One region of the Kitasatospora sp. NPDC001132 genome, then DNA from elsewhere that is predicted to be linked to it. Evidence: predicted binding sites of a transcription regulator. Region 1 holds the regulator's gene; the other holds the start of a gene.
What was found. Region 1 encodes HrcA, which represses chaperone genes, less so after heat shock. Its sites were predicted from a motif close to TTNGCACTCNGNNNNNCNGAGTGCNAA; they were not measured.
Positions count from the first base shown of each region.

Region 1 (4,206 bases):
GGCACCTCCGGGGCGGGCTGCTGCTTCTTCCACGGCGGGGTCAGGTCGGGTCCGTACTGGCGGCTGCGCATGGTCGCGAGTCTACGGACGGACCGTCACAGGCCCGGCGCGCCCCAGACCGGGAACCAGCGGCTGAGGTCCTTCTCCAGCCGCAGGTCGTTCCCCAGCATCGCGTTGACCTGCAGCTCCAGCGGGCTGTTGCGCCGCTCCCCGCCGCCGGGCATCGGGGCGAAGGGGTAGAACGTTCCCCGTTTGTACAGGTAGACCAGGGCCAGCGACTGCCCCTCGGGGTTGCGGAAGGCCACCAGCGAGCAGAGCAGCTGCGGCCCGAAGCCGTTCGCCTCCAGCTCGCTGTTGACCGCGTGCAGGTCGTTCACCAGCTCCGGCAGTTCCTCGGGCCGGTGGCGGGCGAGCAGCCAGGTGTAGCCGTAGCCGTCCTTGGAGGCCTCCACCGGGACGCCGCCGCGCTCGGTGTCGGCGTCCAGCAGCGCCCTGACCTGCTGCTCGACCTGGACGAAGGCCGCGCCCTCGACGGCGGCGAAGCAGACCGAGCCGAGCCCGGTGGGGGTGAACCCGGCCCCGGCCTCCAGGGTGAGCGCGGCGGACGGCACGCCGAACAGCTGGTCGAGGTCGGGCTTGACGGGCTTGGTGCGGCCGAACAGGGTGTCCAGGAATCCCACGGCGGTCCTTTCGGGACGGAACGGACTGGGACGGGTCGGGTCGGAATCGGCTGGGACGGGTCGGGACGGAATCGGTGGGTCGGGTCGGGCTCAGTGTCCGAGCTGCCCGGAGATCCTCGCCAGCTGCTCCAGCCGCTTCTCCAGCGTCGGGTGGGTGGAGAACAGCTGCGAGGCGGTCTCCCGGGCGCTCAGCGCGGGGGCGAAGTAGAAGGCGTTGTACGGCTGCGCCTGGCGCAGGTCCTTGCTGGGGATGGCCGCGATCTGCCCGGTCACCTTGGTGAGCGCCGAGGCCAGGGCGCTGGGCCGGCCGGTGAGCTGCGCTGCGGCCCGGTCCGCGGCCAGCTCGCGGTAGCGGGACAGCAGCCGGGTGAGCAGGAAGCTGATCGCGTAGACGACGATCGACACCAGCGGGATGATCAGCGCCAGGACGGCCGCGTTCTGGTCGTTGTTGTTGCGCCCGCCGCCCATGAACCCGCCGTACACGGCGATCCGGGTCATCGCCCCGGCGAGGACGCCGAGGAAGCCGGCGATCGTCATCACCGCGACGTCCCGGTGGGCGACGTGCGACAGCTCGTGGGCGAGGACGCCCTCCAGCTCCTCCGGCTCCAGCCGGCGCAGCAGCCCGGTGGTCACGCAGACCACCGCGTTCTGCGGGTTGCGGCCGGTGGCGAAGGCGTTCGGCATGTCGCTGTCGGCGACCGCCACCCGGGGTTTGGGCATGTCGGCGAGGGCGCAGAGCCGGTCGACCGTGCCGTGCAGCTGGGGGAACTGTTCCGGGGACACCTGGCGGGCGCCCATCGCCCGCTCGGTGATCTTGTCGCTGAACCAGAACTGGGCCACGAACAGCCCGCCGGAGATCAGGACGATCAGTGGCCAGGCGCCGCGCAGCAGCGCGATCAGCAGGCCGGTGAAACCGACGTACAGCAGCCCGATCACGAACATCGTCGCGACCATGCGGCTGGTCAGGCCGCGGTCGGGCGCGAAACGGGTGTGCTGGCCCGAGCTCGACATCGCTTGCTCCTCCGTTCGCCGTCGCTTTCGATGCTGCCACCCGGACGGCTTCCCGGCACCACTGCGGCGCCGGGAGGATCGAACCGGCGGGGCCCCGCGGGCCGTGTCCGGAACTGCGGGCAGGATCACCCCGGTCGGGCCGTTCCTGCCACAGGACCCGGGCCGTACACTGGCAGGTACGGTTCTGGCACTCGTACGTTCAGAGTGCCAAGGCCGAGGGCCCCGGAACGGCCCGCAGCGAGGGACACGGTCGGACGACGTGCGAGGACGGAGGTGCGTGCCCCATGGCCGGTGAGGTCCGCCAGCTGGACGAACGCAAGCTCGCGGTGCTCCGCGCGATCGTGCAGGACTACGTGGGCACCGAGGAGCCGGTCGGCTCCAAGGCCCTGGTGGAGCGGCACAACCTCGGGGTCTCCCCGGCGACCGTCCGCAACGACATGGCGGCGCTGGAGGAGGACGGCTACATCCACCAGCCGCACACCAGCGCCGGCCGCATCCCCACCGACAAGGGGTACCGCCTCTTCGTCGACAAGCTCGCCGAGATCAAGCCGATGACCGCCCCCGAGCGCCGGGCCATCCGGCACTTCCTGGACGGCGCGGTGGACCTGGACGACGTGGTCGCCCGCACCGTGCGGCTGCTCGCCCAGCTCACCCGGCAGGTCGCGGTGGTGCAGTACCCGTCGCTGACGCGCTCCACAGTCCGGCACATCGAGCTGGTGGCGCTGGCCCCGGCCAAGGTGATGCTGGTGCTGATCACCAACACCGGCCGGGTCGAGCAGCGGATGGTCGACTGCCCGGGCCCGGTCGGCGAGACGGTGCTGGCGGACCTGCGGGCCCGGATCAACGCGAGAGCCGCCGGCCGGCGCCTCCCGGAGGTCCCGGGGCTGCTGGAGGAGCTGCCGGCGCAGTTCGAGCAGGCCGACCGGCCGACCGTCAGCACGGTCCTGGCGACGCTGTTCGAGACGCTCGCCGAGCAGAACGAGGAGCGGATCATGCTGGCCGGCACGGCCAACCTGACCCGCTTCGGGCACGACTTCCCGCTCACCATCCAGCCGGTGCTGGAGGCCCTGGAGGAGCAGGTCGTCCTGCTCCGTCTCCTGGGTGAGACCGCGGACGCCGGGATGACGGTCCGGATCGGGCGGGAGATCGCCTACGAGGGGCTGAATTCCACCTCGGTCGTTTCGGTCGGCTACGGTTCGGGCGACGAGAGCGTGGCGAAACTGGGTGTGATCGGTCCGACCCGGATGGACTACCCGGGCACAATGGGGGCGGTGCGAGCGGTGGCGCGGTACGTGGGCCAGATCCTGGCCGAGTCCTAGCAAGGGTCGCCGTCGGGCCTCCGACGGCGGCGTCCAGTCGCAGCACTACTACAGGCGGAACAAGCGGAGCATTTGGTGGCCACGGACTACTACGCGGTACTCGGCGTCCGACGGGATGCGGGGCAGGACGAGATCAAGAAGGCGTTCCGGCGCCTGGCACGCGAACTGCACCCGGACGTCAACCCGGACCCGAAGACGCAGGAGCGGTTCAAGGAGATCAACGCCGCCTACGAGGTGCTCTCCGACCCGCAGAAGCGTCAGGTCTACGACCTCGGCGGGGACCCGCTGTCCCCGGGCGGCGGCGGTGCGGGCGGCTTCGGGGCCGGCGCGGCGGGCTTCGGCTTCTCCGACATCATGGACGCCTTCTTCGGCGCCGCGGCCGGCCAGCGCGGCCCGCGCTCGCGCACCCGCCGCGGCCAGGACGCCATGATCCGGCTGGAGATCACCCTGGAGGAGGCCGCCTTCGGCACCACCAAGGAACTCCAGGTCGACACCGCCGTCACCTGCACCACCTGCAGCGGCGAGGGCGCGGCCCCCGGCACCTCGGCGCAGACCTGTGACATGTGCCGCGGCAAGGGCGAGGTCTCCCAGGTCACCCGGTCCTTCCTGGGCCAGGTCATGACCTCCCGCCCCTGCCCGCAGTGCCAGGGCTTCGGCACCGTCGTGCCGACCCCGTGCCCGGAGTGCGCCGGCGACGGCCGCGTGCGGGCCCGCCGCACCCTGACCGTCAAGATCCCGGCCGGTGTCGACAACGGCACCCGGATCCAGCTGGCCGGCGAGGGCGAGGTCGGCCCCGGCGGCGGCCCGGCCGGCGACCTGTACGTCGAGATCGCCGAGACCACCCACAACATCTTCCAGCGGCGCGGGGACGACCTGCACTGCACCGTCACCATCCCGATGACGGCGGCCGCGCTCGGCACCCAGGTGCCGCTGCAGACCCTGGACGGCCTGGAGGAGGTCGACATCCGGCCCGGCACCCAGTCCGGGCAGTCGATCCCGCTGCACGGCCGGGGCATCACCCACCTGCGCGGCGGCGGCCGGGGCGACCTGATAGTGCACGTCGAGGTGAAGACGCCCAGCAAGCTCGACGCCGAGCAGGAGGAGCTGCTGCGCCGCCTCGCGGTGCTGCGTGGCGAGGAGCGCCCGTCCGGCCAGTTCGCACCGGGCCAGCAGGGCCTTTTCTCCCGGCTGAAGGA
Region 1 is NZ_JBSFKF010000003.1:391,156-395,361, reverse strand. Features, by position in the region: gene ACWDBE_RS06410 (DUF3097 domain-containing protein) at 1-71, opposite strand, end outside; gene pspAB (PspA-associated protein PspAB) at 96-680, opposite strand; gene htpX (zinc metalloprotease HtpX) at 771-1,691, opposite strand; gene hrcA (heat-inducible transcriptional repressor HrcA) at 1,976-3,010, shown strand; gene dnaJ (molecular chaperone DnaJ) at 3,086-4,206, shown strand, end outside.

Region 2 (4,206 bases), on a different contig from region 1:
AAGCGTGAAGGTGAACGCCGGAGGCCCGGCCCGCCTCCCCTCGCGGGGCGCGGACCGGGCCTCCGGTCAGGCGTCGGAGCCTCAGTGCGAGTGGCCGTGGCCGTGCGAGTGGCCGTGACCGTTGTCGGCCTCCTCCTCCTTCTTCTCCACCACGAGGGTCTCGGTGGTGAGGAGCAGGGAGGCGATCGAGGCGGCGTTCTCCAGGGCGGAGCGGGTGACCTTGACCGGGTCGATGACGCCGGCCTTCACCAGGTCGCCGTACTCGCCGGTGGCGGCGTTGTAGCCCTGGCCGATCTCCAGCTCGGAGACCTTGGAGGTGATGACGTAGCCCTCCAGGCCGGCGTTCTGGGCGATCCAGCGCAGCGGCTCGTGCAGCGCCTTGCGGACCACGGCGACACCGGTGGCCTCGTCACCCGACAGGCCCAGGCCGTCCTCCAGCACCTTGGCGGCGTGGACCAGGGAGGCGCCACCACCGGCGACGATGCCCTCCTCGACCGCGGCGCGGGTCGCCGAGATGGCGTCCTCCAGGCGGTGCTTGCGCTCCTTCAGCTCCACCTCGGTGGCGGCGCCGACCTTGATGACGCAGACGCCGCCGGCCAGCTTGGCCAGGCGCTCCTGCAGCTTCTCGCGGTCCCAGTCGGAGTCGGTCGCGGCGATCTCGCCCTTGATCTGGGCGACGCGGCCGGCCACGGCCTCGGCGTCACCGGCACCGTCGACGACCGTGGTCTCGTCCTTGGTGATGGTCACGCGGCGGGCGGTGCCCAGCACGTCCAGGCCGACCTGGTCGAGCTTGAGGCCGACCTCCTCGGAGATGACCTGGCCACCGGTCAGGACGGCCAGGTCGCCGAGGATCGCCTTGCGGCGGTCACCGAAGCCCGGGGCCTTGACGGCGACGGCGTTGAAGGTGCCACGGATCTTGTTCACGACCAGGGTCGACAGCGCCTCGCCGTCGACGTCCTCGGCGATGATCAGCAGCGGCTTGGAGGAACCGCCCTGGAGGATCTTCTCCAGCAGCGGCAGCAGCTCCTGGATGGAGGAGATCTTGCCCTGGTTGATCAGGATGTACGGGTCCTCCAGGACCGCCTCCTGCCGCTCCGCGTCGGTGACGAAGTACGGCGACAGGTAGCCCTTGTCGAACTGCATGCCCTCGGTGAAGTCCAGCTCCACGCCGAAGGTGTTCGACTCCTCGACGGTGATGACACCGTCCTTGCCGACCTTGTCGATCGCCTCGGCGATCAGCTCGCCGACCTGGGTGTCCTGGGCGGAGAGGGACGCGACGGCGGCGACGTCGTCCTTGCCCTCGATCTCGCGGGCCACCGAGAGCAGGTGCTCGGAGACGGCGGCGACGGCCTTGTCGATGCCCTTCTTCAGGGCGGCCGGGCCGGCGCCGGCGGCGACGTTGCGCAGGCCTTCGTTGACCAGGGCCTGGGCCAGCACGGTGGCGGTGGTGGTGCCGTCGCCCGCGACGTCGTTGGTCTTGGTGGCGACCTCCTTGACGAGCTGCGCGCCAAGGTTCTCGTACGGGTCGTCCAGCTCGACCTCACGGGCGATGGTGACACCGTCGTTGGTGATGGTCGGGGCGCCGAACTTCTTGTCGATGACGACGTTGCGGCCCTTGGGGCCGATGGTCACCTTGACGGTGTCGGCCAGCTTGTTGACACCGCGCTCCAGCGAGCGGCGGGCGTCCTCGTCGAACTGCAGGATCTTCGCCATGTTCCCTATTCCCTCGGGGCTGCGGCCGGGCCACCGGCCGCCGAACTACGTGAACCAACAACCACGCCCCGGGCCCCTGTCACTTGGGACACGGATCCGGGGCGGGTCGGGACGTCTTACTTCTCGATGATCGCGAGAACGTCGCGGGCGGAGAGCACCAGGTACTCCTCGCCCTGGTACTTCACCTCGGTGCCGCCGTACTTCGAGTACAGGACGATGTCACCCACGGCGACGTCGAGCGGCAGACGCTGGCCGTCCTCGAAGCGGCCCGGGCCGACGGCCAGGACGACGCCCTCCTGGGGCTTCTCCTTGGCGGTGTCCGGGATAACCAGGCCGGAGGCCGTGGTGGTCTCGGCGTCGAGCGGCTGGACCACGATGCGGTCCTCGAGCGGCTTGATGGCAACCTTGCTGCTGGTGGTCACGTCCGAGCTCCCCTTCGGAGATTACGGGGTTTTCTAACGGGTAGGGGCGATCCTGCGGGTCTGCCGTCGCGGGGGTCAGACACGCGTCGTCGCGTTAGCACTCTCCTGGTGGGGAGTGCCAAGGACGACCATAGGGCCGTGTTAGCACTCAGTCAACCAGAGTGCCAACGGCGCGCCCTCGGGCCTCCGGTTCGCGGATGAGTAGCCGTACTCATGTGCGAGGCGGCCCGCCCCGACAGACTCCCTGCCATGACCCCGATCCCGGCCCGTATCGACCCGTCCAGGCTCAAGGACGCGGCGCTCTCCCTGCTGGCACTGCCGCTGCTAGGAGCCGTACTGCCGTTCGTCGTCTTCTCCTTCGTCGTCTGCCTCGGCAGCGGCCCCGGGCACGGTGACGACGGGGACGGGCTCATCTGGGCCTTCCTGGGCATCGGGATGCTGGCCGCCCCGGTCGTCACGCTGGCCGTGGGCCTCGTGGTCGCCTTCCGCACCCGGCGGTCCGGCTACCGCTTCCTCCCCGTCACCGCCGCGCTCTCCCCGCTCGTGCTGCCGGCGCTCTTCTCCTCGGGCGTCCTGTGGCGGTGACGACGTCCGGCGTGGCCGTGACCGCGTTCCTCCTCGCCCGACCGGCGAGAATGGCCTCGTGGACACCGAGAACCTCCAGCCGCTGCTGACCCCCGAGGGCCAGGCCCTGCTCGCCGAACTGCGCGAGTTCACCCCCGAGGAGGAACTGGCGCTGGCGACGCGCCTGCGGCGGGAGCACCCGGCGGAGCTGGTGTCGGCGGCGTTCGGGCAGGCGCGGCTGCGGCAGCGGGCGCGGGCGAAGTTCGGGGCGGACGCCGACCTGATGTACTTCACGCCCAACGGGGTCGAGCAGTCCACCCGGCGCAGCGTCGCCGAGTGGCGGGCGCGACGGTTCGCCGACCTCGGCGTACGACGGCTGGCGGACCTGTGCTGTGGCATCGGCGGCGACGTGCTGGCGCTGGCCAGGGCGGGCATCGAGGTGCTGGCCGTGGACAAGGACCCGGCGGCCTGCGCCGCCACCGCGGCCAACGCCGCCGCGCTGGGCCTGGCCGAGCTGGTCGAGGTGCGCTGCGCGGACGTCGCCGAGGTGGACGTCACCGGCTACGACGCGGTGTTCACCGACCCGGCCCGGCGCACCTCGCGCGGCCGGGTGTTCGACCCGGAGGCGTACGCCCCGCCGCTCTCCTGGGCGATCGAGGCGGGCCGGCGCACCCCGATCGGCGCGCTGAAGGTGGCCCCCGGCATCCCGCACGAGGCCGTGCCCGAGGACGCCGAGGCCGAGTGGGTCTCCGACCACGGCGACGTCAAGGAGGCGGTGCTCTGGTTCGGCACCCGGGCCGCGAGCCCGCACCGCGCCACCCTGCTGCCGCAGGGCGCCAGCCTGACCGGCGGCGACCTGCCCGACCCGCCGGCCGGCCCGGTCGGGCGGTACCTGTACGAGCCGGACGGCGCGGTGATCCGGGCCCACCTGGTGGCCGAGGTGGCCGGGCAGGTGGGCGGCCGGCTGATCGACCCGAAGATCGCCTACCTGACCTCGGACGAGCTGGTCGCCACCCCGTACGCGCACGCCTTCGAGCTCACCGACGTGCTGCCGTTCAACATCAAGAGGCTGAAGGCGCTGCTGCGCGAGCGCGCGGTCGGCACGGTGGTGATCAAGAAGCGCGGGATGGCGATCACCCCGGAGGAGCTGCGCCGCCAGCTCAAGCCCTCCGGGCCGAACACCGTCACGGTGATCCTCAGCCGCACCGACCACGGACCGCTGATGATGCTGGGGCAGCCCGTACGGGCTCCTCAGGACGCGGGCGCCTGGACGTAGTCCTCCAGCCGGGCCACCGAGAAGCCCTGCTCCTGGATCCGGGCCAGCAGGTCGCCGAACATCTGGGTCATCGTGGCGCCCTTGAGCTCCTTGGGGCCGCGGAAGTGCGCCAGGATGATGTCGCCGGGCTTCAGCTTCTTGTCCCCCGACTGGTACTGCATGTCGTGGATCTGCATCGACTCGCGCCACAGCACGATCGCCCGCGGGCCGCACTGCTGGACGGAGGTGTTG
Region 2 is NZ_JBSFKF010000042.1:5,052-9,257, reverse strand. Features, by position in the region: gene groL (chaperonin GroEL) at 82-1,713, opposite strand; gene groES (co-chaperone GroES) at 1,830-2,135, opposite strand; gene ACWDBE_RS34970 (hypothetical protein) at 2,385-2,720, shown strand; gene ACWDBE_RS34965 (THUMP-like domain-containing protein) at 2,779-3,975, shown strand; gene ACWDBE_RS34960 (polysaccharide deacetylase family protein) at 3,951-4,206, opposite strand, start outside.
Region 2: the regulator HrcA is predicted to act here: its motif matches at 2,277-2,303, upstream of groES (co-chaperone GroES).